Regions from separate parts of the Bradyrhizobium sp. LeoA1Lang genome, predicted to be linked through region 1. Evidence: predicted binding sites of a transcription regulator. Region 1 holds the regulator's gene; each other region holds the start of a gene.
What was found. The regulator LexA, encoded in region 1, represses DNA repair genes until DNA is damaged. The targets are predictions, from matches to a motif close to TGTTCNNNNTGTGTTCNG.

Region 1 (7,807 bases):
TCGCCGATGCGCTAGCCGCGGTCCTCGCCGGCGCGGAACCATTGCCGGAAGAGATGGTCGCGCTCGATGCCGCCTATCACCGCACGCTCGCCCGTGACGTCGCAGCAAAGCGTACTCAGCCGCCACTGGCGATGTCGGCGATGGATGGCTATGCGGTGCGATCCGCCGATGCCGCCGATCTCAGCGCGCGGCTGAAGGTGATCGGCGAAGTCGCCGCGGGCCGGCCGTTCGATCGGGAACTTGGTCCGCGGGAAGCGGCACGGATCTTCACCGGCGGCGTCATTCCCGCCGGCGCCGATGCCGTCGTGATCCAGGAAGACACCCGGGTCGATGGCGATCACATCACCATCACCGAAGCTGCCATCGCCGGGCGGCATATCCGTCCCGCCGGCGTCGATTTCCGTGAAGGCGACGTGCTGCTCAGGCGCGGAAGCCGGCTGACCGACCGCGCGCTGTCGCTGGCGGCGGCGTCGATGAACTATCCGGAACTTCCCGTGCGGCGCCGGCCGAAGGTGGCCGTGCTCGCGACCGGCGACGAACTGGTGATGCCGGGCACCTCTCCGGGCCCGGGCCAGATCGTCTATTCCAACGGCTATGCGCTGCGGGCGCTGGCGCGCGCGGAAGGCGCTGAAGCGATCGATCTGGGGGTCGCCGCCGACACGGTTGCCGCCACCACCGAGGGCATCCGCCGCGCGCATGCCGCGGGCGCCGACATCCTCATCACCACCGGCGGCGCCTCGGTCGGCGACCACGACCTCGTAAAGCCGTCGCTCGAGGCCGAGGGCGTCACCATGGCGTTCTGGAAGATAGCGATGCGGCCCGGCAAGCCGATGATGCATGGCCGACTCGGTGCGATGCGGGTGATCGGCCTGCCCGGCAATCCGGTGTCGTCCTATGTCTGCGCCTACCTGTTCCTGGTGCCGTTGATTCGTGCCCTCCTCGGCCGCTCGGCGATTCATCACGTCATGGAAAGCGCCCTGCTCGGCCGCGATCTCGCTCCCAATGATCAGCGCGAAGATTATCTCCGCGCGCTTCTCGAAGAGCGCGACGACGGCACGCTGATCGCAACGCCAGTCACCAAGCAGGACAGTTCGCTGCTTGGGAATCTCACTGCGGCGCAGGCACTTGTGATCCGTCCGCCATTCGCGCCGGCTGCCGCAAAAGGCGCGTCTTGCGACATTCTCCGATTGCCTGAATGACGCCGCGACCAGCACCTACTGGAGCAGCATCTCTGATCGCGTTCACCAGAAATTAAGTGGTTGCGGAACACATATCGAACATATAGTGTCCGTTCATGATTTGTTTCGAAACTCGCTGTCTACGAATGGGAGTGCGTGACTCCCGAGATCAGCTCTTCACAAGTCTCGGATCGAACGACGCTACCAACCGGGGGAATGCTCGCGATGCTTACGCGCAAACAGTATGAACTTCTGCGTTTCATCAACGAACGGCTGAAAGAGGCCGGCGTGCCTCCTTCCTTCGACGAGATGAAGGACGCACTCGACCTGCGCTCGAAGTCCGGCATCCACCGCCTGATCACGGCGCTAGAGGAACGGGGCTTCATCCGCCGCCTGCCGAACCGCGCCCGCGCGATCGAGGTGATCAAACTGCCTGAGCTCTCGGCCGCCGGCAACGGCCGCCGCGGCTTCACGCCGAGCGTCATTGAGGGCACGCTCGGCAAGCGCACGACCAGCGCGGCCGTGGCCGAGGACGATGGCAACCGTCCCGTTGCTGTTCCCGTGATGGGCCGGATCGCGGCGGGTACGCCGATCGAGGCGCTGCAGACCCGCAGCCACACCATCAGCGTGCCGCCCGACATGCTCGGCTCCGGCGAGCATTATGCGCTCGAGGTGCGCGGCGATTCCATGGTGGAGGCCGGCATCCTCGACGGCGACATGGCGCTGATCCAGCGCAACGACACCGCCAACACCGGCGACATAGTGGTGGCGCTGATCGATGAGGAGGAAGCGACGCTGAAGCGCTTCCGTCGCCGCGGCGCGTCAATCGCGCTTGAGCCTGCCAATGCGGCTTACGAAGTCCGCATCCTGCCGCCGAACCGGGTGCGGATCCAGGGCAAGCTGATCGGGCTTTATCGCAAGTACTGAGCGGCCGGCGACGCAGCAGCTCGTCCGGTACTTTGGTGGGTGCTCTGCCCTCAAGGACACTGACAAGAGCTGCTTAGAATGATTAGAATAAGGCCCCCGGTAAGTTCGCCGGGGCACTCTCGGTGCAAGGAGATGTGCGGCGGCGCCTCGCTATCGTGTTTGTGAACGGTGAGAGGGCGCGGGCCGTACAAATGCCAAGAACGGAGCAGAGGCTTATTAGTTATCGTCCACTCTGATAGAGGCCTGCGCCTCTCCCAGGCCCGGGTCGGCTATCTCGAATGAGGAGCAATCCGATGTGTGACTATAGCCTGCACGCCGTGGCGACGCGTCCCGCCCAGGTTGGAGAGACGCTTATCACCACCACCTTCCGCGGCACCTCGACCCGCGGCTTCGCTTCGGAAAGCGATCCGACGGTCGCAGTCTGCATGCTTCCCGGGACCGAACTCGCGTTCGCCGATAACGTCCGTTACGACAATCGCTGGATCTGGACCAAGACGACCGGCTTCCGTGTCGGCAAGTTCAACCAGATCGATCCGCATATTCGGGATCGTCATCACGACGCGATCGAATTCCCCGATGGCAGCCATGTGCTGGTGACCCAGCTCTGCGAAGGGCAGCGGGCGACCGTGCTGCAATTGCCAGTGACGCATCATGTTGCAGAGCCGGCACCGAAGGCGGTCGAGCAGCGCCCCGCGCCGAACCCGCTGTTCATCGGCTGACAGCTTCCGGCAGCGTGCGCCGCCGGTCTCGGCCGGCGGAGCGTTGCCGCGAGTGAAAAGCAAAGTGTTTTGAGCGGCCCCGGAGGTCATCCGGGGGCGCATGTGATTTTGTGTTGAACGGACGCTTTATTCGCCAAGGGGGCGTGATCGGTGGTCACCAAGATCACGTGGCAAAGAGCCGGACGAGTGGCTGAGCCCGGCCGATACATGTTCAGGTTCGGCTGGCTCACCGTCGCAGCGGAAGATCTCGCGATCTGGGAGCGATTTCCGGATGCGACCTTCACGCTTGTGCAAATGCCGTCGCATTCGGGCGGCCCGGATGAGTTTCGGCTCGGCGCCTTCGAGCTAGCGGCCAACGCCGGCGGAGATTGAACGGGGCGCTCAGTCTTCCGACTGCAGGTCGGATTCGGACGGGGTCGCATCGATGGCGCGCGGCACGGGTGCCCCCTGGATCCGGATCGTGGTCTCGACCTCGCCTTCGCCTGACATCGCAGGCGACCACGGCCGGTCGAGGCCGGCGGGCCTGACCGCGTCGATGACGAAGCCGTTCCGGTTCCGCCTTAGCGCCAGCCCGCCCTGCCGCCGCAGCCGCTCGGCATCGATGACCGCCGCCGCGCAGCCTGGCGGCACCGGCCGTGCGGTCACGATCAGCACCGCCCGCTCGCAATCGTCCGCGAGCGCCTCGGATCGCTGGGTGAGCGCGATGAACGCGCCACCGGCCGCAGAGGTCACGCAGCCGCTCTCATCGCAGGACACGCCCTCGGTCAGCGACGAATCGCCCGCGGTGCGGGCATCGGCATCCGCGGCCAGCCACTCCTTGGCGAGAAACGCATCCTTCGCAGTCCGCATCAGGTGCAGCCGCCCGTCACCGCCGCGGACGGCGACATTGCGGCCGTCGCCGGAAATCAGGATGTCCGGTTGCGGCGCCCCCACCGCCCAGACCACCGCAATGAGAAGCACGGCCGCGCCGACGAAGCGCAGCGGCGTGCGCAACAGCCCGAGCAGGATGACGCCCAGGCTCGCGGCGATCAGCGGGCCGATCCCGAACGCACTGACGTGGCCGACCGCGCCCGGCAGCGCGGCGACTCCCTGCGCGACCACGATCATCCAATCGATTCCAGTGCCCATGATCGCCCAGAACACACCGTCGAAACCGAACGGCATCGCCAGCAGGCCAAGCAGGCCGGCCGGCATCACCAACGCCGACACCACCGGCATCGCCGCGAGGTTGGCGAGCACGCCAAAGGGCGCCACCCGGTGGAAATGAAAAGCGGCATAGGGCGTGGTCGCCAGCCCCGCCACCAACGACGCCAGCAGCAGCATCGCGACCTCACGCCCGCCCCACAGCGCGATCCGCGCGGTCGTGGAATGGTCTGGCGCGGCAAACAGATGCGGCATGCCGATCTGCACCAGCGCCACCAACCCGAGCGTCGCCGCAAACGACATCTGGAAGCTTGGATGCACCAGCGCCTCCGGCGCGATCGCGAGCACGATCATGGCCGCGACCGCGAGCGTCCGGAACGTCACCGCGCGGCGGTCGACCATGACGGCGATCAGCACCACTGCGGTCATGAGGAACGAGCGCTGCGTCGCGACCTCCGCACCCGACAGCAGAAGATAGAAGGCGGCCGCCACGAGCGCCGCCGCGGCAGACCATTTCTTGATCGGAAAGCCCACGGTGAGCACCGGAAACAGCGCAAGCAGCGCGCGAACCGCGAAGAAGACCACGCCCGCGACCACGGCCATGTGGTAGCCCGAGATCGACAGCACGTGCCCGAGCCCCGAGATGAACATCGCATCATTCACCGGCTCGGAGATCGCATCGCGCCGGCCGGTCAGGAGTGCGGTCGCGATCGCGCGATTGTCGCCTTCGAGCACGTTGCGGATCCGCGCATCGATCGCATCGCGCATGCCCTGCATGAAGGCCGCATAGCGCAGCGTAAATCCGCGGCCTTCCGGCGGCGCGGTCGTCTTGATGGCGCCGAGTACGAAACCGGACGCGCCGATGCCCTGGAAATAGAGATCGCGGCCAAAATCGTAGCTCCCGGGCCGCAGAGGAGCGAGCGGCGGCTGCAGCCGCGCCTTCAATTCGACGAAGCTGCCGACTTCGGGGGCAGTGCCCTTCTTCACCGACAGCCGAACGCGCTCAAGTTTCGGCGTGCCGCGCTGGCTTTCGATGCTTGCGACGCGCAGCACGAAACGGTCGGTGCGCTCGCGGATGTCACGCGTCTCGACAAATCCGGTGAGTGACACCGAGAACATCGGCCGCGCCAGCACGCCATGCGCGACCCGCGCGGTTCGCCAGGTGGCAACGGCAAAACCCGCCGCAACGGCGGCAATCATGACGGCGACAGCGAACGCCTGCCGTCGCCTGAGCAGGAACGCGACAGCGCACAGCGCGATCGCGACGATGACCGCGACCGACAGCACCGGCTCATGGTCGGCGGCGAAGTAGAGCGCGATGCCGCTGCCGAACGCGACCGGCACCCAGGGCAGAAGCCGTCCGGCGCCCGCTTCGGCGCGGGCCCACTGGCGCAACGTCTCGACGATTGGCGGCCAGGCGCCGACGCCGATCGGGGCATACCCACCCGCCGGCGCCACCGCCTCGCGCGGCGGCCAGGTGCCGGCATAGCCGCGCCTGCCGCCCGGCGTCCTGCCCTCGTCCGACATCCTGCGCCCTGGACTACCCCTGTTTCCGCAAAGCTACCGGAAGCGGGTATCCACGGGATAGCGGAACAGATGCGAACGTCGTGCCGGTACGCTTCCGATCCCGGCGCTGGTGTCTTCAGCCGGCTTCAACCCCGACTGCGCCGAAAGTCTCATAAGGCCGCAGTCCCATTGAGGATTAGACTGTGGCTGCGCCTCCGCCCGGACAGACGGGATGAGGCAGTGGTGGCTCGCGGTTCGAAGACCGCTGGAGCCCTTCTCAGGTGGTTCAAGGCTTCCCTGAGACCGGCGTTGCGGACGCAACTTGCAAATCAAGCTTGTAGCGTCGCGCATCACGCGTACTCCGCGAGCGAATAGAGCGCTGAAAAACGCGAGGAGAAGTCATTGAACTAATGGGAGCAGCACATGGCAATTCAGGTACCGAGCGATTTTCGCCGCGTGATTGTTGCCGCGTCGGTCGGAAACATCATCGAATGGTATGACTTCTATATCTTTGGCAGCCTGGCCGCCGTTCTGTCGGTCAAGTTCTTCGAACAATCCCACCCCGTCGCAGCCCTGCTGAGCACGATCGCCCTGTTCACTGCAGGGTTCCTGATCCGTCCGCTCGGAGCATTCCTCTTTGGATGGATGGGCGACCGGGTCGGCCGCAAATATACGTTTCTCATCACGCTCACCGGAATGGGACTGGGAACGGGCGCGATCGGCCTGATCCCGACCTATCAGTCGATCGGTCTCACCGCCGCGTTCGTGCTGTTCGGGCTACGCATGATCCAGGGCCTGTGCCTGGGTGGCGAATATGGCGGCGCCATCACCTATGTTGCCGAGCATGTGCCCGACGATAGACGCGGCTACTACACCGGCTGGCTCCAGACCTCGCCGACGCTCGGGATCGTGGTGTCGCTGGCCGTGATCATTCTGACCCGGATCTATTTCGGCGATCAGGCCTTCAACGAATGGGGATGGCGCGTTCCGTTCCTGCTCTCATTCCTGCTGGTGGCCATCGCCATCTACATCCGCCTCCAGCTCCAGGAGACGCCGATCTTCCAGGAGATCAAGGCCCGTGGGCAGATGACCAGGAACCCCTGGAAGGAAGCGTTCCTTAGCTCGAACATCAAATACATCGGAATCGCCATCATCGTCCTGATCGGACAGGGCGTAGTCTGGTACAGCGGACAGTTCTGGGCGCTGTACTTCCTGCAGCAGGTCTCCAAGGTGGACGCTCTGACCTCGGCCTACATCGTCGGGGCCGCGCTGCTACTTGCGACGCCGAGCCTGATCTTCTTTGGCTGGCTGTCGGACCTGATCGGCCGCAAGCCGGTGATCCTGGGAGGCATGCTGCTTGCCGCGATCACCTACTATCCGCTGTATCTGTGGCTCGGAACGGTCACGCAGCCCGGAAACATCAACTATCCGATCGCAGTCTTCATCATCTTCATCCTCGTCTGTTACGTCGGGATGGTGTACGGGCCGGTCGGCGCGTTCCTGGCCGAATTCTTCCCCAGCAGGATCCGCTACACATCGGTATCGGTGCCGTATCACATCGGCAACGGCTGGGGCGGCGGCCTGGTGCCGTTCATTACCTCGGCGGCTTTCGCCGCCACCGGCAGCGTCGGCTACGCGCTGATCTATCCGATCGTAGTTCCCGCGGTCTGCTTCGTGCTCGCCGTTTTCCTGATGCCCGAGACACGCAAGATCAGCATCTGGCAACCGATAGAGCCTAAGACAGCGTCGTGATCGAATAGCCTTGGTGCGGGGCCGTGAAGCCCTGCGCTCCGCACAATTCCCGCCCCCCGGCCGCCACCAGACGGCGGTCGGTGCAAGGCCCGTTCGACTCCGTTCTCAGCCGGCGCGGTGATGCCAGCGATCGTGCCACCAGGTGGTGAAATCACGATCGGTCACCAGCTCCCAGCCAGCGAACAAGATCACCAATATGCCCGATAGCATGCTGCTTACCGTCGCCGAGACGTGCTCGTAGCCGACCGTCCAAGGTGCCAGCAACAGAGCCAGTCCGAGGAGCATCTCGCCCCATTCCTCCAGATAGGATGGAATGACAAATGCCTCGATGGCAAACAGGATGACAGCCAACCCAAGCGCGATGGTTATCCAGACGGCCGCCCCGCCGAAGCCCAGGGCAAAGGGCGACACGACCAGCCATACACCCACCAACAAGCTGGCAACGTCCTGCCAGTGTTGAATGCGCATGACGCTTACCTCCCCTCTCCCATGGATATGGTGAAGCGGCACTGGAAAGACATCCGCCCGACCTGCGTTGTGTTGCCGCTGCCCGTGTTCCGGAGCCGCTTCCCGGCCGCCCAT
Region 2 (7,807 bases), on a different contig from region 1:
CGTCACCGACTACGCGCTCTATATGCTGAGCCCACAGGGCATCGTCGCGAACTGGAATGCCGGCGGCGAGCGAATCAAGGGCTACGCGCCCGAGGAAATCATCGGCCAGCACTTCTCGCGCTTTTATACCCCCGAAGATCGGGCGGCGGGCAAGCCGGCGCGGGCCTTGAAGATCGCCGAGGAGACCGGTCACTACGAGGAAGAAGGCTGGCGCGTCCGCAAGGATGGCTCGTTCTTCTGGGCGAGCGTTGTGATCGACCCGATTCGCGATCCTTTCGGCCGCCTGATCGGCTTTGCCAAGATCACCCGCGACATCACGGAGCGACGCGAAGCGCAGCTCAAGCTGGAGCAGATACAGCGGCAGCTTGCGGAATCCCAGAAGATGGACGCGCTCGGCCAACTGACCGGCGGTGTCGCGCACGACTTCAACAATCTCTTGATGATCGTCTCGGGCAATCTGCACAAGATCAAGAAGGAGCTGACGAGCGTGAAGGCCCTGCGCGCGCTGAGTGCGATCGAGACCGCTACTCAACGTGCCGCGTCCCTCACCAGCCAGCTCCTCAGCTTCGCCCGACGACAGAGTGTCAATCCGCGGACCATCGACGTCGATCGCCAGATCACGTCCGTGCGTGAGGTGCTAGCGAGTGCGCTCGGCAGCATGGTGACGTTGCAGATCGATATCCAGCCCGACGTCTGGCCGGTCTTCATCGATCCCACCGAGTTCGAAACCGCCCTCCTCAACCTTGTCATCAACGCCCGCGATGCGATGCCGGAAGGCGGCACCGTCACCGTGTCGGCGCACAATGACTTGGACAAGGATCAGGTTCTGATCTCAGTTGAGGATAGCGGCGCGGGCATTCCACAAGATGTGCTCAGCAAGGTGTTCGATCCCTTTTTCACCACCAAGCCCATCGGCAAGGGAACCGGCCTCGGCCTCTCCCAAGTGCATGGCTTCGTCCACCAGGCCGGCGGGACGATCGAGATCGAGAGCGCACTTGGCAAGGGCACCACGGTCCATCTCCGCCTGCCCCGCAGCAGCGCGGCCGAGCATTACGAACAGGAGAGCGTGAATAAGCAAGCCTCGGCAACCGTCCTGCTGGTCGAGGACAACCCCGCTGTGGCCGACGCGAGCGCCGGGCTGCTCGAGCAACTCGGCTACACCGTCCGCTGGGTGCCTAACGCCGAAACGGCGCTGCAAGAGATCGAGGCTGACGATGTCGACCTCGTGTTCAGCGACATCATCATGCCCGGCAAGATGGACGGACTGAAGCTGGCGCGCGCGATCAGGGAACGAAACCCGACGCTGCCGGTCCTGCTCACGACCGGTTATTCCGATTCCGCCAAGCACGCCAGGATGGATTTTCCAGTCCTCCGCAAGCCCTACCAGCTTCACGAGCTCAGCCGCGAGTTATCCAAGCTGACCGGGCACGACTGACCCCGCGGCGCGGGTCGCCATTTCTTGCCGCCCGCAGGAACCTGCCCGCCTCCAGATCTGTTGTTGCGACAGCCATGGGAAATGCCGCTGGAGCATCGATGGCCAATGACGACCCGCAGGAGACCGCCGAAACGCAGCAAGCTCGCGCACCGGAGGGATTTGGCGGCATGTCGTCCGCTCGTGCTCGACGATTCCAGCTCCGATGAATTGCTGGACGATTGGATGGTCGCCTATCCGGGCACCGAGTTGGTCGCGTCGGCGGCCTGAGCCTGACGAGCTGAAGCCAATTAGCGACCTCGTCAACCAGTCTGGCTCGTGGACGGCCAGCTTCCCCGGACGAGCCGGACCCGTTCGATGCGCCCGCATTCCTCGCAGCGATATTGAATGACGTCCTTGCCATCCTCGCCCGGCGTGCTCCGCTCGAGCCGCATCGTCTTCCTGCAGATGACGCAGGAGATCAGTGTGAGCAGCGGGTTGCGATCGTCATTCATCGTTCCCGTCCGACACAAAACTCTCCGAAGTTAACCTATGTGACGGTTGCGGCGGCCGAAATGGGCCATCTTGTCACCATTCGATGTAGTTATTATTGATGGCCGCCGGGGGCTGAGCTTATGGAACGTAGGCGATCTCCATTGGAGCGACAGGCGGCCGACGCGCTGCGCCGCGCACGCAGGCTCCCCGTCGGCGCCGACCGCAACGATCTTCGCCAGCTTGCAGTCGGACTGCTATGGTTGCACCGCCGTGGCATGGACGCCCTGATCGAAGGTCGCCTCCAGGGTTTTTCCCGGCTGAACCGGCCTCTTTCCGAAACAATCGTCGATTGACGTTCCAAGAATTGACGTTCCAAGAGCGGGAGCATCGTGCGACGCGGCGCAAGACCCTTGCCGCGTTATTGCAAACTCCTCCGCCTACGGCCGATCGGTGCGAGCCATACGGCCGAAAAAAAGTCCGGCGGAAGCTGGCTCCGCCGGATAGTTCTAGGGAGGAGCCTCCACGTGACTCCGGTACACCCTCGCTCATGGCAGTGGTTGCATCCGTGTCAGCCGGCGCCGGTTGGCAACCGTGCATTCACGTCGCCGGCTCAAGCTCCCGCCCGACCCGAAAGCACGGGTCCGCTGGCGAGGCTGGTTGTTGCGCTCAATCCTTCTTCGGTCGCACAACCGGCTGCCGTTTCAGGTGCTCTCTGACGTCGGGCAGCCGTTCGCTGCCGCCGGCAGCTTTCCACTGACCGATCAGCTCAGTCATCTCCGAACGCATCGCAAGCAGCCGGCGCGCCGCTTCCGTGCAATCGTGATCGTGATTGATCTGATCACGGACCACGCCCTCGGCGACGATCATCTCGTCCCGTAACACACTGATCTTACGACGGATTTCATTAATTCTATTATCCATGCCTTGTTAGAACAAAAATAGAACATAAAGTCAAGTCACGGATTTGAGACCATGAGGCAGACCCATGAGGACACCGGTGGCGAAATATGGCGGGGTACGCGAGCGCGCCAGTGCTCAAATGACCCGCGCCCAGGCATTGCGATTGAAGGGCCTTGCGGAGGAGGCCTACCAGCCCAGGCAATACGCGGGGGATCTGAGCTTTGAAGAAGCCGAGCGGCGCATTCAGGCGCTCGAGGCGGAAATTGCGCTGGCGGATTCGTTCTAAAGCATGATCCGGAAGAGTGGACGCCGGTTTTCCGAAAAGATCATGCTCAAACGAAGAGCTAAAGCGGGATGACGATTCGAAGAAAAGTCATCGCGACTTAGCCTGACAGCCCCTCGCCTCCTGTTAACAAATGATATAGCCGGGTGACTTAAGCGTTGGTTGGTCGTTGCCCGGAGCGTCTCTTGCTGGATATCGAAAGGAATTCGCCGCTCCCGTTCCCGCTTGCGTTGACGGACGGGCGGACGATCGCGACCGTTGGCGACGTGGCGGATTTCTTTTCATCGCTCACTGAGGATCAGCGCGAACGCGTTCACTGGCGAACGGCGATCCTGATGCTGAACAATGCGATGAAGGAATCGCGCTATCTGAAGATCGCCACCATCAACCTGCGCTCAGCGCTTGCCTATGACCGCTTGCTGGTGGAGGACGCGTCGTGACCGTGTTCGTACGGTCATGGCCGAATCACGGCCTATTGCGTAAGCAAAGCCTGTTATGGCCGCAAACAAGGTAACGGCGGTACAACAGGGCGGCCCGGGCTGAATTCGCCGCGGCTGCAATCCGGAGGCTGCCTTGGGGGCCAGGCGGCCCGTTTCCTTTCAAAGAAGTTTTGCGCGCACGAATAGCGCGCGCAGCGCATTGGTCGCGGGGATCGCCAGCATCGCGTTGTCGGCGGCTTTCTCCAGCGCGCTGACCGCCTCATCGTGCAGCGTGCGGAATTCCATCCACTCCACCGAGTTCAGATTGGTGATGAAGCGATAGGCCTGGCCGACGGTCGCAATGGTGACCGTCTCGCCGTTCAGCTTGATCTTGAACGTCGCCTTCAGCGGTGTGTCGGAACTCGATACGTCACCCATGACGCGGTTGTGCAACGGGCGTAGCCAAAGTCAATCTAATTCTGTCTCCCGCCCTGGACGTTCATCCCCACAGGCCCGATCTCTGTTAGCTTTCTCCGGGGTGATTCGTGCTCGCGGACAGCAAAGACACATATCTGGATGCGCTCAATCCTACGCAACGGCGCGCCGTGGAGCACGGCGTCGGGCCGGATGGAACCATTGGCGCGCCGCTTCTGGTGATCGCCGGCGCCGGATCAGGCAAGACCAACACGCTGGCTCACCGCGTCGCGCATCTGATCGTCAGCGGTGCTGACCCACGCCGCATCCTCCTGATGACCTTCTCGCGCCGCGCGGCAGCGGAAATGACCAAGCGCGTCGAACGGATCGCCCGCCGCGTGCTTGGCGACAACGCCGGGATCATGACCGATGCCCTCGCCTGGTCCGGCACATTTCACGGCATCGGCGCGCGACTATTGCGGGAATATTCCGAGCGGATCGGGCTCGATCCTGCCTTCACCATCCATGACCGCGAGGATTCCGCCGATCTCATCAACCTTGTCAGGCACGACCTCGGCTTCTCCAAAACCGAGAGTCGTTTCCCGACCAAGGGAACATGCCTTGCGATCTATTCCCGCTGCGTCAATTCCGAGACGCCGATCGAGGGCGTGCTCGGCGCGTTCTATCCCTGGTGCTCGGGTTGGGCGGGCGAACTGAAGCGCCTGTTCGCCGCCTACGTCGACGCCAAGCAGCAGCAGAACGTGCTCGATTATGACGACCTCCTGCTCTATTGGGCGCAGATGGTGACCGATGCTGCGCTTGCCGACGAGATCGGCGGCCGCTTCGACCACGTCATGGTCGACGAATACCAAGACACTAACCGCCTGCAATCATCGATCCTGTTCGCGCTGAAGCCCGGAGGGAACGGACTTACAGTCGTGGGCGATGACGCGCAGTCGATTTATTCGTTCCGTGCCGCCACGGTCCGCAACATCCTGGACTTTCCGGACCAGTTTACGCCGAGGGCGGAGCTCATCACGCTCGATCGCAACTATCGCTCGACCGAGCCGATCCTGTCAGCCGCAAACGGCGTGATTGCGCTGGCCAAGGAGCGCTTCACGAAGAATCTCTGGACCGAGCGAACATCGTCGCGCAAGCCGCAGCTCGTCGCCGTCCGCGACGAGGCCGATCAGGCGCGTTACATCGTCGAGCAGGTCCTGGCGAACCGCGAGGAAGGCGCGTTGCTCAAGCACCAGGCGGTCTTGTTTCGCACTTCCTCGCACAGCGGTCCGCTGGAAGTCGAACTTACCCGCCGCAACATTCCCTTCGTGAAGTTCGGCGGGCTGAAATTCCTCGACGCCGCCCACGTCAAGGACATGCTGGCGCTGTTGCGCTTCGTAGAGAACCCGCGCGACCGCGTCGCCGGTTTTCGCATCCTGCATCTGCTGCCGGGCGTCGGGCCGAGCTCGGCGCAGCGGGTGCTCGACCGCATGGCCGAGGCTGCCGATCCGATTGCCGCACTCTGCACCCTGCCTTCGCCGCCGCGCGCCGGCGAAGACTGGAAGGGATTTGTCCGCGCGATCGAGAACCTCCGCTATTCCGAATGGCCGGTCGATATCGAGCGGGCACGGTTGTGGTATGAGCCGCATCTCGATCGCATCCATGAGGACGCCGAGGTCCGCCGCGCCGACTTGATCCAGCTCGAGCAGATCGCAAGCGGCTACCCGTCGCGCGAACGCTTCCTGACCGAGCTCACGCTTGATCCTCCGGATGCGACCAGCGACCAGGCCGGCCCGCCTTTGCTTGACGAGGACTATCTGATCCTGTCGACGATCCATTCCGCCAAGGGACAGGAGTGGAAGTCGGTCTTCGTGCTCAACGTCGTCGACGGCTGCATGCCATCGGATCTTGGCGCCGGGACCAGCGCCGAGCTGGAAGAGGAACGGCGCCTGCTCTACGTCGCCATGACCCGCGCCAAGGATGATCTGCACCTGATCTTGCCACAGCGCTTCTTCGTGCACGGCCAGAGCGCCAAGGGCGACCGGCACATGTACGCCTCACGCACGCGTTTCATCCCGGAAAGGCTGGTGCCGCTGTTCGAGCGCACCACTTGGCCGATCGCGCGCCCGGCGACCGCCGCGCCGGCAGATCGTGCAGCGCCGGTCGACATCGGCGCCAAGATGCGCGGGATGTGGCGCTAGCCGAGACGGCGATCGGGAACGATCCCTGCGGCGTCACGTTGATGCCAAGTGCAAAACTTTTGCGATGGCTCCCGTGGCGGATGATGAAGCCGCGTCAGAGCCGTCGTCCGATGAGCAGTCGTGAAAACCTTCCCGTGTGCCGTGCTGTTACTTTCTCGAGAAGACCTGCTTGAGGTAGCAGAGTCCATCGTAAGTCAGCCGCGTCTCGCGGGTCTCGCCCTTCGCTACTTCGCCTTCCAGGAACGTCTCGAGCTCCGGAAGCGCGCGCTCGAACTTCTCCGTGATGCCCATCATCACGCAGGTTTCCTTGATGCGTTCGATCGGTTTTTCAAGAACGTCGATTTGAACCATCGCCTTCAAATTCATGATCCCGCGCTTTGTTCCGACCGCCTCGGCGGAAGGCCGCCGCCGGTCTCGGAGAATCATCTGGTGATCACTTAACTAGCCACGAGTCTACTTGCCATGCGTGTCAGCAAGAAGAATGAGCGATCAGACAAGGCGGCGCGGCTGTGGCCTCTGCTCGCTCTGAACTTCTTCATGGCCGACATGCAGTCCGGCATCGGGCCATTCGTCGGCGTCTTCCTGCAGGCGCATGGCTGGGCGAGCGGCTGGATCGGGACCGCGATGACGATAGGCAACGTCGCGGGCATGCTGATCACGACGCCGATCGGCGGCTTCATCGATGCAAGCAGGCACAAGCGCGCCTGGGTGATCGTGCCGGGCGTCGCCGTTGTCATCGCCTCGGCCCTCATTCTCCTCTCGCAGAACTTCTGGGCCGTCGCTGCATCGCAAATCGCGACCTCGCTTGCCGGCGCGGCCATCGTTCCCGCCGTCACCGGCATCACGCTTGGCATCGTCAGGCAGAAGGGCTTCAACCGGCAGAACGGCCGCAACCAGGCCTTCAACCATGCCGGCAACATGGTCGGCGCGGCCGCATCGGGCTATCTCGGCTGGAAATACGGCTACACGGCCGTATTCCTGCTGGCGGCGCTCTTCGGCGCCATTGCGATCGCCTGCGTCCTCTTGATCCCACCAAAGGCCATCGACAACAACGCCGCGCGCGGCACCAAGGAGGATGACCCGGAGAGCCAGCCAAGCGGCTTCACCGTTCTGGCAAGGCACAAGCCGCTGCTCGTCTTCGCATTCGCGCTTGCCGCCTTCCATCTCGGCAATGCCGCGATCATTCCGCTTTATGGATTGGCCGCGGTTGCCGACGGCCACGCCAAGGGCCCGGATTTTGTGGCGACCACGATCGTGATCGCGCAGGCCGTCATGATCGTGACCTCGATCGTCGGCATGCGCGCGGCGGAAAGCCGCAGCTATTGGCCGGTGCTGCTCGCGTCCTTCCTGGTGTTGCCGGTGCGCGGCATCCTGGCGTTCTTCCTCACGGGATGGTGGGGCGTGCTGCCGGTGCAAATTCTTGACGGCATCGGCACCGGCCTGCAGAGCGTCGCGGTCCCCGGAATGGTCGCCCGCTCGCTGAACGGTACCGGCCGCATCAATCTCGGACAGGGCGCGGTGATCACCGTTCAAGGCGTCGGCGCTTCGCTCAGCCCCGCGCTCGGCGGCTGGATCGCGCAATGGATCGGCTATCCGCCCACATTTGTCCTGCTCGGCGCACTTGGCCTGGTCTCGGTCGCGCTATGGGTCGGCTTTGCCTCCGAAATGAAGAAATATTGATGCC
Region 3 (7,807 bases), on a different contig from region 1:
TGCCGCTCGCGCTGACGCAATTCGTCAAGCACAACCACGTCCTGCACGAACGCGTGCTTTTGGTCACCGTGCAGATCGAGGAATCCCCGCGCATTTCCGAGGGCGACCGCGCCGAGATCATCGACATCATCCCGGGCATCACGCGCGTCATCCTGCACTACGGCTTCATGCAATACCCGACCATCTATGAGGGCCTGCAACTCGCCTGCCGGCAGGGCAAGCTGCCCGGTATCGATCTCTCCGACGTCACCTACTATATCGGCCGCGAGACCATCATCCCGCGCGAGGACGTTCCGGGCATGTGGGTCTGGCGGGAATCAATCTTCGCATTCCTGCAACGCAACGCCGAACGCACTGCGGCGTTCTTCGGCGTGCCGACCGGACAGGTGGTGGAATTCGGGACAGAAATCGAGATCTGACCGGCCGGTGATCTCGATGATCGGGGGCAGTCGGCGGCACTAAAGCGCGATGACTTATCTTCGAATCGTCATCCCGCTTTAGCTCTTTGTTTGAGCATGATCTTTTTCGGAAAACCGGTATCCACTTTTCCGGATCATGCTCTAGCCGCCGTTGCCGTTCTCGCCATTCTCGCTGTCGTCGCCGATATGCTCGACCGAGACGACATGCTCGTCGTCGGCGGTGTCGAACACGATGACGCCCTGAGTCGAGCGGCCGGCGATGCGGATGTCGCCGACGGGGCAGCGGATGAGCTGGCCCTTGTCGGTGACCAGCATGATCTGGTCGGCCTCCTCGACCGGGAACGAGGCTATCAGCTTGCCGTTGCGGCTGTTGACGCTCATGGCGACGATGCCTTTGCCGCCGCGGCCAGTGGTGCGGTACTCGTAGGACGAGGTCCGCTTGCCGTAGCCATTCTCGGACACCGTCAGCACCACCTGCTCCTGCGCCGACATGTCGACATAGCGCTCCTGTGAGAGCTGGATCGCGCCCGTGGCCTCCTCGGCCTCGGTCTCCGACGGCTCCTCGGCGACAGCTTCGCCCGCGACCGCGCGGCGCATCTTCAAGTAAGCCGAGCGCTCGTCCGAGGTCGTCTCGACATGGCGCAGGATCGCGAGCGAGATCAGCTTGTCGCCTTCGGCGAGCGAAATGCCGCGCACGCCCATCGAGGTGCGGCCGGTGAAGACGCGCACGTCGGTGACGGCGAAACGGATGCACTGGCCGCCGGCGGCGGTCAGCAACACGTCGTCACGCTCGGTGCAGATCTGCACGTCGACGATCGCCTCGCCCTCCTCCAGCTTCATGGCGATGATGCCGGAACGGCGGACGTCGACGAAGTCGGACAGCTTGTTGCGACGGACATTGCCGCCGGTGGTGGCGAACATCACGTCGAGATTGCTCCAGGAGGATTCGTCCTCCGGCAGCGGCATGATGGTGGTGATGCGCTCGCCCTGCTCCAACGGCAGGATGTTGATCAGCGCCTTGCCGCGCGCATTCGGCGCGGCCATCGGCAATCGCCAGACCTTCTCCTTGTAGACCTGGCCACGTGAGGAGAAGAACAGGACCGGCGTGTGGGTGGAGGCCACGAACACGCGGCTGACGAAATCCTCGTCGCGGGTCTGCATGCCGGCGCGGCCCTTGCCGCCGCGGCGCTGGGAGCGATAGGTCGACAGCGGCACGCGCTTGACATAGCCGGCGTGCGACACCGTCACCACCATGTCTTCGCGCTGGATCAGATCCTCGTCCTCGACCTCGCCTTCCTGCTCGGCGATAACAGTCCTGCGCGGCGTGGCGAACTGGGCCTTCACCTCCGCAAGCTCGGTCTTGACGATCGCCTGCACCCGGGCGCGCGAGCGCAGGATGTCGAGATAGTCGGATATCTCGGCCGCAAGCTTGGTGAGCTCCTCGCCGATCTCGTCGCGGCCGAGCGCGGTCAGGCGCTGCAGCCGGAGGTCGAGGATTTCCCTCGCCTGCTCCAGCGAAAGGCGGATGGTGCCATCCGGATTGATGCGGTGGCGCGGATCGTCGATCAGCGTGATCATGTCTTCGACGTCCCGCGCCGGCCAATCGCGCGACATCAGGGTTTCGCGCGCGGCCGCCGGATTCGGCGAAGAGCGAATGACGCGGATGACCTCGTCGATATTGGCAACCGCGATGGCCAGGCCCACCTGGAGGTGGGCGCGGTCGCGTGCCTTGCCGAGCAGGTATTTGGTGCGCCGGGTCACCACCTGTTCGCGGAAGGCGACAAAGATCGTGAGCAGATCCTTCAGGTTCATCTGCTGCGGACGGCCGGAATCGAGTGCCAGGATGTTGGCCGGGAAGTTGGTCTGCAGCGGCGTGAAGCGGTAGAGCTGATTCAGCACCACATCCGGCATCGCCTCGCGCTTCAGTTCGATCACGACGCGGAAACCTTCGCGATCGGATTCGTCGCGCAGGTCGGAAATCCCCTCGATCTTCTTCTCGCGGATCAGCTCGCCGATCCGCTCGACCATGTTCGCCTTGTTAACCTGGTACGGGATCTCCGTGATGATGATCGCCTCGCGATCCTTTCGCAGGGTATCGATCGCGACCTTGCCGCGCATCACGATCGAACCGCGGCCGAGATGATAGGATGCTCGGATACCCGCTCGACCGAGGATGATGCCGCCGGTGGGGAAATCCGGCCCCGGAATGATGTTGATGAGTTCGTCGATGGTGAGCGCCGGATTGTCGATCAGCGCCACACAGGCGTCGACGACCTCGCCGAGATTGTGCGGCGGGATGTTGGTGGCCATGCCGACGGCGATGCCGCCCGCGCCATTGACCAGCAGGTTCGGAAACCGCGTCGGCAAGACCGACGGCTCTTGCTCAGAGTTGTCGTAGTTGGCCTGGAAGTCGACCGTGTCCTTCTCGATGTCCGCCAGCACAGCCTCTGCCGCCCGCGTCAGGCGCGCTTCGGTGTATCGGTAGGCTGCCGGCGGATCACCGTCGACCGAGCCGAAATTGCCCTGGCCGTCGATCAGCGGCACGCGCATCGAAAAATCCTGCGCCATGCGCACCATGGCGTCGTAAATCGACTGGTCCCCGTGCGGGTGATACTTACCGATGACGTCGCCGACCACGCGCGCGGACTTGACGTACTTCTTGTCCGGCGTGTGCCCCTGGTCGTACATCGAATACAGGATGCGGCGGTGGACCGGCTTCAGCCCGTCGCGCGCATCGGGGAGCGCCCGCGCCACGATCACGCTCATGGCGTAGTCGAGGTAGGACTTCTTCATCTCGTCGAGGATGGAAACGGGACGAATGTCGGAGGGCCCCGACGGCTCGCCGGGCTTGTCGTCTTCAGGTTCTGACAAAGGGGGAATCCGGGTCGGTTCTACTGTAGAATCATATAGCGTATCAGGGGCTCGATCACCACCCCGGAACGGTCTAGGCGACCGGTTTTTCCCTTCGTTTTTTCATAGACTTACGGGCTTGACGGGCGCGCCGCGGGAACGCCCTGGCGGGGTGCGGCAAGGGCGCCGTCCCAGGTAAGGAGACTGCCGGCGGGCCGTCGGCGGCGCCTGCATCACTCCGCCCTGTCGGTTAGATCGATTTCCTCACAGTTCACATCAACCGGAACCACGAGGAACCCGGCCACGACACATCGAGCAACATCAATTGCTTGAGGCTTATATCCTGCAATCATTGAAGAGGATAAGTTCGACGCAAGCCGTATCGCGCGAGGGAGATTTTTCATCCTCACGCGATCTTTCCGGCAACGTACCACGCGATCAGAACGGGATATCGTCGTCCATGTCGTTGTTGCGGGCGCCGGCCGGCACGGCGCGGCGTGGCGCGGAACTCGAGGGGCCGCTGACGCCGAAATCGCCGCCACCGCCGCCCATGTCGTCGGAGAAGCTGCCGCCACCGCCCTTGCCGTCCAGCATCGTGAGGTTGGAGTTGAAGCCCTGCAGCACCACTTCGGTCGAATATTTCTCGACCCCGCTCTGATCGGTCCATTTCCGGGTCTGGAGCTGGCCCTCGACATACACCTTGGCGCCCTTCTTCAGATATTGCTCGGCGACCTTGGCGAGGCCTTCATTGAAGATGACGACACGGTGCCACTCGGTCTTTTCCTTGCGCTCGCCGGTGGCCCGGTCGCGCCAGGCCTCGGAGGTCGCGACGCTCAGATTGGCGATCGGACGACCGTCCTGGGTCCGCCGGATTTCCGGGTCCTTGCCGAGATTGCCCACCAGAATGACCTTATTTACGCTTCCCGCCATCGCCGCTCTCCACTCGATCACTGGGCCGGCCGGTTGCACGGCGGCCACATTCAGTCTTCGCTAACCACATCTTACATTGCTGACGGACCCTATACGCTCGCCGACACCGTCGGGCGCAGCCATTCCCCATCCATCCCGCATTTATCCACATATAGCACCAGCCGCGCCACTGTTCCAGTTTTGTTCCTTACAACTTGCCGTAAACATGGTGACATTGTGGCCCAATTTTGGTGCGGCGGGAATGGAACCCGAGACCGACCCTCGGGTTCCAGAAAACATCAAACAAATCATTAACTTATGTTATCCGCACTTCGCCCCTAACTGTTGCGTTTGGGCGACGGTATTTCCGGTTGAATCGGGGTATGCTTAAAACGACGGCGCGGCGCTCGCGTCTTTAATACCGTAACGCTTCGGGACCCAATTGAAGCGAACAAAGGCTGGAGAGCTACGATGAAGAAGTTTTTGCTTGGAACGGTTGCCTTGGTTGCGCTGGCTGCGCCGGCCTCGGCTGCCGATCTTGCCGCACGTCCCTATGTGAAGGCCCCGCCGGCGCCGGTCGCAGTCGTCTACGACTGGACCGGGTTCTATATCGGCGGCAACGGCGGCTGGGGAACGAGCCGCAACCGCTGGGACGTCCTTGGTTTCAGTGACGGCTCCCATAACGCCGACGGCGGCACTGCTGGTGGTCAGATCGGCTATCGCTGGCAGATGGGCACCTGGGTGTTCGGCGTCGAAGGCCAGGGCAACTGGGCCGACTTCAAGGGCAGCAACATCAGCCTGCTGACGGGCATCGACACCAACGAGACGAGGGTCGACGCCTTCGGCCTGATCACCGGCCAGATCGGCTATGCCGCCAACAATGTGCTGTTCTATGTCAAGGGCGGCGCGGCCGTGGTCGCCGATCGCTACCGCGTGCGTGACGCCTTCACCGGTTTCCCGATCACCAACGACATCAACGACACCCGCTGGGGAGCCTCGGTTGGCGCTGGCATCGAATACGGCTTCGCGCCGAACTGGTCGGTCGGCGCCGAGTACAATCACATCTTCCTGGGCAATCGCTCCTACGATTTCATCAACAATGGCTTCGCCGGCCCGGCCGGCAGCCTCTTCGCCACCGAGAATATCAAGCAGGACATCGACCTCGTCACCGTCCGCGTGAACTACAAGTTCGGCTTCGGCGGCGCTCCGCTCATCGGGCGGTACTGATCGCGCGATCGGATATCAATCTTAAGAAAAGGCCGGCCTTGCGCCGGCCTTTTTGTTTGCGTGTCGTTAGTTCCGAGCCGCTCATCTGCGAAGCTCCGCTTGCGCGAGCATCCTCTTGCTGCCAGCTACTGCCAAATCTGCACGCAAGAAATGCGACCTGAAAACAAATCGTTGATGATTCGTCCTGAGTACTGGAAATCATCACTCGTTCTTCCTATGTTCCGGCATCACCCCATCGGCGCCGTGGTACGGATTTCCGCCGACGCGCGCCCATAACGTGGCGCGCTTACAAGCGCCTGGAAATGCCGATATGGATGAAGTGCTCAGGGCGAAGCGCCAACCGACCGCCGGCTCCTCAACGCGTGCCATCACGATCCGCGGCGCGCGGGAGAACAACCTCAAGAACATCGACGTCGAGATTCCGCGCGACAGGCTGGTCGTGTTCACCGGCCTGTCCGGCTCCGGCAAGTCCTCGCTCGCCTTCGACACCATCTATGCCGAAGGCCAGCGCCGCTATGTCGAATCGCTCTCGGCCTATGCCCGCCAGTTCCTGGAGATGATGCAGAAGCCGGACGTCGACCAGATCGACGGCCTCTCGCCCGCCATCTCCATCGAGCAGAAGACCACCTCGAAGAATCCGCGCTCCACCGTCGGCACTGTCACCGAGATCTACGACTACATGCGCCTGCTCTGGGCCCGCGTCGGCGTGCCCTATTCGCCGGCCACGGGGCTGCCGATCGAGAGCCAGACCGTCTCGCAGATGGTCGACCGCGTGCTGGCGCTGCCCGAAGGCACCCGCCTCTATCTGCTGGCGCCGGTCGTGCGCGGCCGCAAGGGCGAATACAGGAAGGAGCTCGCCGAATATCTCAAGAAGGGTTTCCAGCGCGTCAAGATCGACGGCACCTTCCATGAGCTCGCCGAAGCGCCGACCCTCGACAAGAAGTTTCCGCACGACATCGATGTCGTCGTCGACCGCATCGTGGTGCGCCCCGACATCGGCCAGCGGCTCGCGGAGAGTTTCGAGACCGCGCTCAAGCTCGCCGAAGGCCTCGCCGTGATCGAATTCGCCGATGCCCCGGCGGCGGCACCGGTGGAGGAAAAGAAGAAGACCGCAAAGATCCACGACAAGAGCGGACCCGAGCGCATCCTGTTCTCGGAAAAGTTCGCCTGCCCGGTCTCCGGCTTCACCATCCCCGAGATCGAGCCGCGGCTGTTCTCGTTCAACAATCCTTATGGCGCCTGCCCCGCCTGCGGCGGCCTCGGCGTCGAGCAGCATGTCGACGAGGACCTCGTCATTCCCGACAAGGATCTGTCCTTGCGCAAGGGCGCGATCGCACCGTGGGCCAAGTCCTCCTCGCCCTATTACCTGCAGACGCTGACCGCGCTCGGCAAGCACTACAAGTTCACGCTCGACACCAAGTGGAAGGACCTGGCGAAAAAGACGCAAAACGCGATCCTGCACGGCTCCGGCGACGACGAGATCAAGTTCTCCTATGAGGACGGCGTCCGCTCCTATGACACCAAGAAGCCGTTCGAAGGCGTGATCACCAATATCAACCGCCGCTACCGCGAGACCGAGAGCGAATGGGCGCGCGAAGAGCTGGCGAAGTACTTCACCGATATCCCCTGCGCCGCCTGCAACGGCCATCGCCTCAAGCCGGAAGCGCTGTGCGTCAAGATCGGGGGCAAGCATATCGGCGAGATCTCCGAGCTCTCGGTGAAGCGCGCCGGCGAGTGGTTCGAGAGCGTGCCGGAAGCACTGAACACGCAGCAGAACGAGATCGCCGCCCGCGTCCTGAAGGAGATCCGCGAGCGGTTGACCTTCCTGCTCGACGTCGGCCTCAACTATCTCACGCTGTCCCGCTCCTCCGGGACATTGTCCGGCGGTGAAAGCCAGCGCATCCGCCTGGCTTCCCAGATCGGCTCGGGTCTCACAGGCGTGCTCTATGTGCTGGACGAGCCCTCGATCGGCCTGCATCAGCGCGACAACGCACGCCTCCTGGATACGCTGAAGCGGCTGCGCGACCTCGGCAACACCGTGGTCGTGGTCGAGCATGACGAGGACGCGATCCGGCTGGCCGATTACGTGCTCGACATCGGCCCCGGCGCCGGCATGCATGGCGGCCATATCGTCGCCCAGGGCACGCCATCAGACATCATGCGCAATCCGAAATCGCTGACCGGCAAATATCTCACCGGCGAGCTTTCGGTGCCGATCCCCGACCGGCGGCCGCCGAACCATCGCCGCACCATCAAGGTCGTCAACGCGCGCGGCAATAACCTGAAGAACGTCACGGCGGAGATTCCGCTGGGGCTGTTCACCTGCATCACCGGCGTCTCCGGCGGCGGCAAGTCGACGCTCCTGATCGACACGCTCTACAAGGCGATCGCCCGCAAGCTCA
Region 4 (7,807 bases), on a different contig from region 1:
GATGAAGAGGACGTCGCGCTCTTCCAGATTGGTCAGAAGCGCGGCGAGATCGCCGGCTTTCGCAATCACGGGGCCGGAGGTGGCACGAAAGCCGACACCGAGCTCGCGCGCGACGATCTGCGCCAGCGTGGTCTTGCCAAGACCCGGGGGCCCGACGAACAGTACGTGATCCAGCGCCTCGCCGCGCTTGCGTGCGGCCTCGATGAAGATCGAGAGATTCTTGCGCGCCTGCGCCTGGCCGACGAATTCAGACAGCGATTGCGGACGCAGCGCCGTGTCGCCGACATCATCGGCACGACGCTCGGGCGTGACGATGCGGGAGGGCGGGTTCACGACTCCGGCTCCGTGCCGATCGTAGGGTGGGCAAAGCGACTTGTCCGCCGTAGCTCGAAGAGCGAAGGCGGAAGCGTGCCCACCATGACGAGCGGAGTGTTGATGGTGGGCACGCTCCGCTTTGCCCACCCTACGGTCTGAGCATTCACTTCGCGAGCTCCTTCAGGCCTAGCCGGATCAGTTGCGCGGTCTCGGCGTGCTCGCCTGCGCTGCGCGAGGCGGCGGCGATGGCGGCGGCGGCTTGCGGCTGGCCGTAGCCGAGATTGACGAGGGCGGAGATCGCGTCCGTCACCGGACGCGGCGCGCGCTCATTGTCGATGGCGCCGGCAAGATGGACCACGGCGGGATCGACATTGGCAAAGGCGGGCGCCTTGTCCTTCAACTCGCTGACGATGCGCTCAGCGACCTTCGGGCCGACGCCGGGCGTGCGCGCCACCGCCGCCTTGTCACGCAGCGCGATCGCGTTCGCAAGGTCGGAAGGCGGCAGCGTGCCGAGCACGGCGAGCGCGACCTTGGCGCCGACGCCCTGCACGGTCTGCAACAGGCGAAACCATTCGCGCTCGTTGTCGGTGCGGAAGCCGAACAGCTTGATCTGATCCTCGCGCACATAGGTCTCGATCGAGAGCACCGCGGCCTCGCCCGGCGAGGGCAGCGCCTGCAGCGTACGCGCCGAGCAATGCACCTGATAGCCGACGCCGCCGACATCGAGGATCACGTAGTCCTCGCCGTAGGAGTCGATGAGGCCTTTCAATTTGCCGATCATAGGCTGGCTACTCTCAGCCGCAGCGCGGTGCTTTGGCGGTGATGGGCATGCGTGATCGCAACCGCGAGTGCATCGGCGGCGTCGGGCGATTGCGGCTCGGCCTTGGGAAGCAGGATCTTCAGCATCACGGCGATCTGGTTCTTCTCGGCGTGTCCGGCGCCGACGACGGTTTTCTTGACCTGGTTCGGCGCATATTCGGCGACCTCGATGCCGAACATTGCAGGCGCCAGCATGGCGACGCCGCGGGCCTGGCCGAGTTTCAGCGTCGCGACGCCGTCCTTGTTGACAAACGTCTGCTCGACCGCGGCCTCTTCGGGGCTGTAGTCGCCGAGCACGGCAGCCAGCCCCTCATGGATCGCGAGCAGCCGGCTCGCCAATGGCAGCCGTTCCGACGGCTCGATCGAGCCGCAGCCGACGAAAACCAGCCGATTGCCCTCGACTTCGATCACGCCCCAGCCGGTGCGGCGGAGGCCCGGATCGATGCCGAGGATGCGGGTGGGTTTGCGAATCGGCTGGACTGTCATGGGGTAGTGATAACCGCTGCGTTTCGAGAACGAAACACAAACGGGGAGGTCATGCACGGGGAAAGCGACGACCACACCCACCCCGTCATGCCCGGGCTTGTCCCGGGCATCCACGTCCTTCAGCACGCGCGGAAACGCGTGGATGGCCGGGACAAGCCCGGCCATGACGGCTTCACGAGAGATGGGCCTAGCCGCCCATCTTCGCCATCAGGGCGTCCGAGATCTCGAAATTGGCGAAGACGTTCTGCACGTCGTCGTGCTCGTTCAACAGGTCGATCAGCTTCAACAGCTTCTCGCCGGTCTCGTCGTCGACGGCGATGGTGTTTTGCGGCTTCCAGGTCAGCGCCGCCTTGCGCGGCTCGCCGAATTTCCCTTCCAGCGCCTTGGCGACCTCGCGGAAGGATTCCTGCGAAGCGTAGACCTCGTGGCCGCTTTCGCTCGACACCACGTCGTCGGCGCCGGCTTCGATCGCGGCATCCAGCATCGCGTCGTCAGAGGCGACCTTGTGGTCATATTCGATGATGCCGGTGCGGTCGAACATGAAGGCGACCGAGCCGGTTTCGCCGAGATTGCCGCCGGACTTCGTGAAGTACGAGCGGATGTCGGAGGCGGCGCGGTTGCGGTTGTCGGTCAGGGCCTCGACGATCACGGCGACGCCGCCGGGGCCATAGCCCTCGTAGCGGATCTCGTCATAATTCTCGCCCTCGTTACCGGCAGCCTTCTTGATGGCGCGCTCGATATTGTCCTTCGGCATGTTTTCCGCCCGCGCGGCAACGATCGCGGCGCGCAGCCGGGGGTTCATGGCGGGGTCGGGGGTGCCGAGCTTGGCCGCGACGGTGATTTCGCGGGCCAGTTTGCCGAACAGCTTCGACTTCTGGGCATCCTGCCGGCCCTTGCGGTGCATGATGTTCTTGAATTGGGAATGGCCGGCCATGCGAGGTCCCTTGGGAATCGTCTTTCGAAAAAGGGGATGAGGCGCGGCGTTATAGGCCCCCGACAGGCCAAAATCAAAGACTTGCGGCGTGATCTGGCATGCCGGCCGTGCCGCCTGCCGGAAAATCAGGCAGCCGTTAACCACGACTTCACCTACGAATGAGAGAATCTGACAGTCCGTTTCAACTTGCAAGAGAACCCCAATGGCGGCGTTCGGTTTGTTTCGCCAGCGAGTGTCGGAGCCGATGGCGGCTGTCGAACCGAAAGTTCCGGCCGCAACGGTGCCAGCGCCAGAGGATAACACCTCCCCCGATACCGGCTCGGCCCAGGAGATCCTGGAACTGCTCGAACTCGAGCTCGGCGGCATGATCCGGCAGCTCGAGCGCGCCGCCCAATCGGTGGCCGGCGGGGCCGAGGCGACCGCGGCGACGCTTGCCACCATCCGCGAGCGCACGGATGCGCTGACCGGCCGCACCAACGCGGCGCAGACCACGGCCGAGACCTTCTCGCGGGCCGCCGACAAGTTCACCGATTCGGCGCAAGGGATCGGCGCGCAGGTCCGCGACGCCGGCCGGCTCGCCGACGAGGCCGGAGCCGCGGCGCGCGAAGCCCGCGCCAATGTCGACCGCCTCCGCGAATCCTCCGCCGCGATCGGCAATGTCGTCAACCTGATCGCGCAGATCGCGCGGCAGACCACCCTGCTCGCCCTCAACTCGACCATCGAGGCCGCGCGCGCCGGCGCCGCCGGCAAGGGATTTGCGGTGGTTGCGACCGAAGTGAAGGCGCTGGCGGTGCAGACCCAGGGCGCAACCGAAGAGATCACCAGGAAGATCGAGGCGCTGCAGAGGGATGCCGCCGGCTCGGCCGATGCCGTGCACCGCATCGCGCAGTCGATCGAGGCGATCCGCCCGGTGTTCGAGCATGTCCGCGGCGCGGTGACCGAGCAGCGCAAGACCACCGGCGAGATCGCGCAGAATGCCGCCTCCGCCTCGAGCTTCATCGTCGCGGTCGGCGACGGCGCCGCGGAGATCGATCATGCGACCAGGGAGGCCGAAGCGCATGGCAAGGACGTCGCCCAGGCCGGCCGGGCGGTGACCAGCTTTGCCCAGAAGCTGAAATCGCGCTGCGCGGTGCTGCTGCGGCAGGGCGAGCGCGAGGACCCGCGCAAGGGCGAGCGGCTGCCCTGTAGCCTCAAGCTCGAGATGCAAGCGCGCGGCAGCATCATCACCGCGCCGGTCTATGAGATATCCATGGACGGCATCCTGATCTCAGGACCGGAGGCCGAACGGCTGCAACTGCACCAGAGCCTTGCCGCCACGCTTGAAGATGTCGGCGCGGTCAAGATCCGGATCGCCGACAAGACCAAGGCCGGCGCGCAGGCGCGCTTCGAGGCGCTGACCTTGGGGCTGCTCGAAAAGATCGAAGACAAATTGTGGGCGATCCGCGACGAGAACACCGAGTTCGTGATGCGCGCGATGGAAGCCGGCGTGGCGCTGACCAGGATTTTCGAGAACGGGATCGCGAGCAGCGCCATCACGATCGAGGACATGTTCGACACCGACTATGTCGAGATGTCCGGCACCAATCCGGTGCAGTACCGCACAAGAATATTGGACTGGGCCGACCGCGCGCTGCCGCCGTTCCAGGAGGCTTTCCTCGCCAAGGATCCGCGGCTGGCGTTCTGCGCCATGATTGACCGCAACGGCTATCTGCCGGTGCACAACAAGATCTATTCGCACCCGCAGCGGCCGGGCGATGTCGCCTACAACACCGCCAATAGCCGCAACCGCCGCATCTTCAACGACGCGGCCGGGCTCGCCGCCGGGCGCAACCAGCGCGCCTACCTGATCCAGAGCTACGCCCGCGACATGGGCAATGGCCACATGGTGATGATGCGCGAGATCGACGTGCCGGTCCGCGTACGGGGCCGGCACTGGGGCGGCTTCCGCACGGCGTACAAGCTCTGACGGCCGCTTTTCTGGGCAGTCACTGCACTGCCCGGAACTTCACGCAGTCTTTTCAAAACGCACGGTTCTTTCGTGCGGCCCGGATCGATTGTCGCCTCCATCCCCTAGAATGACGCACGCGATTATGTGATGACGACCGTCATTTTATGTATCGTCAGCGCGAATTAGCAATTGCGGAATATGTCTTCGCTTCCTAGCTCGTCGCGATGCGATACGGTTTCGTTGACGCGTCCGCTGTCCGCGGCCGCTGAATTTGGGGTATGCTTATGGCAACGATACTCACCATCAATGGCGAACAGAAATCCTTCGATGCGCCGCCCGAAATGCCGCTGCTCTGGGTGCTGCGTGACATCTTAGGCATGACCGGCACCAAGTTCGGCTGCGGCATCGCGCAATGCGGCGCCTGCACGGTGCATATCGACGGCAAGGCGGTGCGCTCCTGCGTGTTGCCGGTGAGCGCGGTGCGCGACCGCGCGGTGACCACGATCGAGGCGGTCGGCAATTCGCCTGCCGGCGAGAAGGTGCAGAAGGCCTGGCTCGATCTCGAAGTGATCCAGTGCGGCTATTGCCAGTCGGGCCAGATCATGGCGGCAGCCGCGCTCTTGGCCGCGACGCCGAACCCCGACGATTCCGATATCGATGCGGCGATGGCCGGCAACATCTGCCGCTGCGGCACCTATGTACGGATCCGCGAGGCGATCAAGCAAGCCGCTTCCGGCCGCCAGTCGTAGGAGGCTCATCATGCTGACAGCAGAGAAACTCCGCCAAAGAAACAGCGCGGACGGCGTCTCGCGCCGCGCGTTCCTCACCGGTGGGCTCACCACAGGCTTTTTGCTCGCTTTCCATCTGCCGCTGCGCGCGGCGAGCTATGCCATGAACGAGCCGGTGCAGCCGCCTGATGTAACCGCGGGCAAGTTCGCGCCGAATGCGTTCATCCGCATCGACGAGACCGGCAATACCACGCTGATCATGCCGCAGGTCGAGATGGGCCAGGGCACCTACACCTCGATTTCGATGGTCCTCGCCGAGGAGCTCGATGCCGATTGGACCAAGGTCGCACTGCTGCACGCGCCGCCGAACGACAAGCTCTACGGCAACCCCACCTTCGGCCTGCAGGTGACCGGCAACTCCAACTCGATCCGCGCCTGGTGGAAGCCGTTGCGCACCGCTGGCGCCACTGCGCGCGCCATGCTGGTGCAGGCCGCGGCCGCGGAATGGCAGGTCGATCCTGCAAGCTGCACGGCGTCCAAGGGCGAGGTCACCCATGCCGCCAGCGGCCGCAAGCTCGGCTATGGCGCGCTGGCGCTCGCCGCGCAGGGCCAGACGCCGCCAAAGGACGTCCCGCTCAAGGACCCCAAGGATTTCGTCTATATCGGCCAGCCCTTGAAGCGGCTGGATACGCCGGAGAAGGTCAACGGCAAGGCTGTCTATGGCATCGATGCGCTGCTGCCGGACATGAAGTTTGCGACCGTCGCCGCCTGCCCGGTGTTCGGCGGCAAGGTCGCCAAGGTCGACGATACCGCCGCGACGAAAGTCCCCGGTGTGCGCAAGATCGTGGTGCTCGACGATATGGTCGCCGTGATCGGCGATCACATGTGGGCGGCGAAGAAGGGCCTCGAAGCGCTCAAGATCGAATGGGACGAAGGGCCGAACGCCAAGATCGGCTCGAAGGAAATCTGGCAGCATCTGCGCGCCGCCAGCGAGAAGGACGGCGCGGTTGCGAAATCGGTCGGCGACATCGCCAAGGGGCTTGCGACCGGTGACAAGTTCGAAGCCAGCTTCGAGATGCCGTTCCTGGCGCATGCGTCGATGGAGCCGATCAACGCCACCGTCCATGTCAAGCCGGATTCTTGCGAGGTCTGGACCGGCACGCAGATCGTGAGCCGGGTGCAGTCGGAAGCAGCGAAGGCCGCCGGCCTTCCGGTCGAGAAGGTGATAGTCAACAACCACCTGCTCGGCGGCGGCTTCGGCCGCAAGCTGGAGCCGGACATGGTCGTTGCCGCGGTGAGGATCGCCAAGCAGGTCGATTACCCTGTGAAGGTGGTGTGGACCCGCGAGGAGGACATCCAGCACGACGTCTATCGCCCTGTTTATCGCGACACCGTCACCGCGACGTTGGTCGATGGCAAGGTGGCGGCATGGAAATACAAGGTCGCCGGCTCGGCGGTGCTGGCACGCTGGCTGCCGCCGGCGTTCCAGAAGGGCATCGACATCGACGCGGTCGACGCCGCGGTCGATGCACCCTACGACATCCCGAACTTCCATGTCGAATATGTCCGTGCCGAGCCGCCGGCGGTGCCGACCGGCTTCTGGCGCGGCGTCGGCCCGAACAACAACGTGTTCGCGGTCGAATGCGCGATGGACGAGCTGGCGCGCAAGGCCGGCAAGGACCCGGTGGAATTCCGCCGCGCCATGCTGGCGAGCAAGCCGCGGGCACTGGCGGTGCTCAACTCCGCCGCGGAGAAGGCCAATTGGGGCCAGCCGCTGCCGCCGCGCGTCGGCCGCGGCGTCTGCCTGCAGCCGTCGTTCGAGACCTTCATCGCGACCGTGGTCGAGGCCGAGATCGACGAGATGGGCGAAGTGGGGCTGCGCCGTGTCGTCTCGGTGGTCGATACCGGCATCGCCGTCAATCCTGATACCGTGAAGGCGCAGCTCGAGGGCGGATTGATCTTCGGGCTGACGGCGGCACTCTATGGCGAGATCACCATCGACAAGGGCCGCGTGCAGCAGTCCAACTTCCATGACTACCGCATGCTGCGCATCGACCAGATGCCAAAGATCGAGGTGCACGTGGTCAAGAGCGGTGAGCCGCCCGGCGGCATCGGCGAGACCGGTGTCAATGCCGGACCGCCGGCGTTGCGCAACGCGATTCTTGCCGCAACTGGCGTAGCGCTGCGGCGGATGCCGATCGACCGTTCGCTGATCGCCGTGGGGAAGAAGGCATGAGGCCGGCAATGCGTATCCTGTTGAGCCTTGCCGTGATCGTCATCGCGGCGGTGGCGGTCGGCGTCTGGATCGTCCGCGGTCCCGGCCCGCTTGATTTCTCCGGTGGCAACAAGGTGGCCGTTGCCGACTACCGCGCCGGCAAGCCGACCGGCGCGCCAGTGGCGCTGGAGAAAGCGAGCCAGGTTGAGCGCGGCGAATATCTGGCCAAGGCGGCGGACTGCATGGTCTGCCACACCAAGCCGGGCGAGAAGGAATATGCCGGCGGGCTGGCCTTCAAGCTGCCGTTTGGCACGCTCTATTCGACCAACATCACCCCCGACAAGGAAACCGGCATCGGCAAT

Region 2: the regulator LexA is predicted to act here: its motif matches at 2,835-2,852, upstream of ACZYOF_RS31415 (DUF3072 domain-containing protein).
Region 3: the regulator LexA is predicted to act here: its motif matches at 5,612-5,629, upstream of uvrA (excinuclease ABC subunit UvrA).
Region 4: the regulator LexA is predicted to act here: its motif matches at 1,646-1,663, upstream of ruvC (crossover junction endodeoxyribonuclease RuvC).

What each region holds. Positions count from the first base shown of each region.
Region 1 covers NZ_JBVAPG010000033.1:944-8,750, forward strand. The annotation lists gene ACZYOF_RS13945 (molybdopterin molybdotransferase MoeA) at 1-1,199, shown strand, start outside; gene lexA (transcriptional repressor LexA) at 1,404-2,105, shown strand; gene ACZYOF_RS13955 (hypothetical protein) at 2,399-2,824, shown strand; gene ACZYOF_RS13960 (hypothetical protein) at 3,011-3,196, shown strand; gene ACZYOF_RS13965 (ComEC/Rec2 family competence protein) at 3,206-5,494, opposite strand; gene ACZYOF_RS13970 (MFS transporter) at 5,897-7,225, shown strand; gene ACZYOF_RS13975 (SPW repeat domain-containing protein) at 7,331-7,693, opposite strand.
Region 2 covers NZ_JBVAPG010000123.1:16,483-24,289, reverse strand. The annotation lists gene ACZYOF_RS31440 (ATP-binding protein) at 1-1,435, shown strand, start outside; gene ACZYOF_RS31435 (hypothetical protein) at 1,541-1,702, shown strand; gene ACZYOF_RS31430 (hypothetical protein) at 1,735-1,926, opposite strand; gene ACZYOF_RS31425 (hypothetical protein) at 2,068-2,259, shown strand; gene ACZYOF_RS31420 (hypothetical protein) at 2,573-2,773, opposite strand; gene ACZYOF_RS31415 (DUF3072 domain-containing protein) at 2,904-3,092, shown strand; gene ACZYOF_RS31410 (hypothetical protein) at 3,275-3,529, shown strand; gene ACZYOF_RS31405 (hypothetical protein) at 3,689-3,946, opposite strand; gene ACZYOF_RS31400 (ATP-dependent helicase) at 4,054-6,123, shown strand; gene ACZYOF_RS31395 (hypothetical protein) at 6,271-6,549, opposite strand; gene ACZYOF_RS31390 (MFS transporter) at 6,586-7,803, shown strand.
Region 3 covers NZ_JBVAPG010000169.1:5,788-13,594, forward strand. The annotation lists gene ACZYOF_RS35840 (potassium transporter Kup) at 1-419, shown strand, start outside; gene gyrA (DNA gyrase subunit A) at 561-3,290, opposite strand; gene ACZYOF_RS35850 (single-stranded DNA-binding protein) at 3,708-4,199, opposite strand; gene ACZYOF_RS35855 (outer membrane protein) at 4,650-5,405, shown strand; gene uvrA (excinuclease ABC subunit UvrA) at 5,716-7,807, shown strand, end outside.
Region 4 covers NZ_JBVAPG010000109.1:12,823-20,629, reverse strand. The annotation lists gene ruvB (Holliday junction branch migration DNA helicase RuvB) at 1-333, opposite strand, end outside; gene ruvA (Holliday junction branch migration protein RuvA) at 479-1,096, opposite strand; gene ruvC (crossover junction endodeoxyribonuclease RuvC) at 1,093-1,620, opposite strand; gene ACZYOF_RS29535 (YebC/PmpR family DNA-binding transcriptional regulator) at 1,808-2,554, opposite strand; gene ACZYOF_RS29530 (methyl-accepting chemotaxis protein) at 2,757-4,520, shown strand; gene ACZYOF_RS29525 ((2Fe-2S)-binding protein) at 4,787-5,251, shown strand; gene ACZYOF_RS29520 (xanthine dehydrogenase family protein molybdopterin-binding subunit) at 5,262-7,466, shown strand; gene ACZYOF_RS29515 (c-type cytochrome) at 7,463-7,807, shown strand, end outside.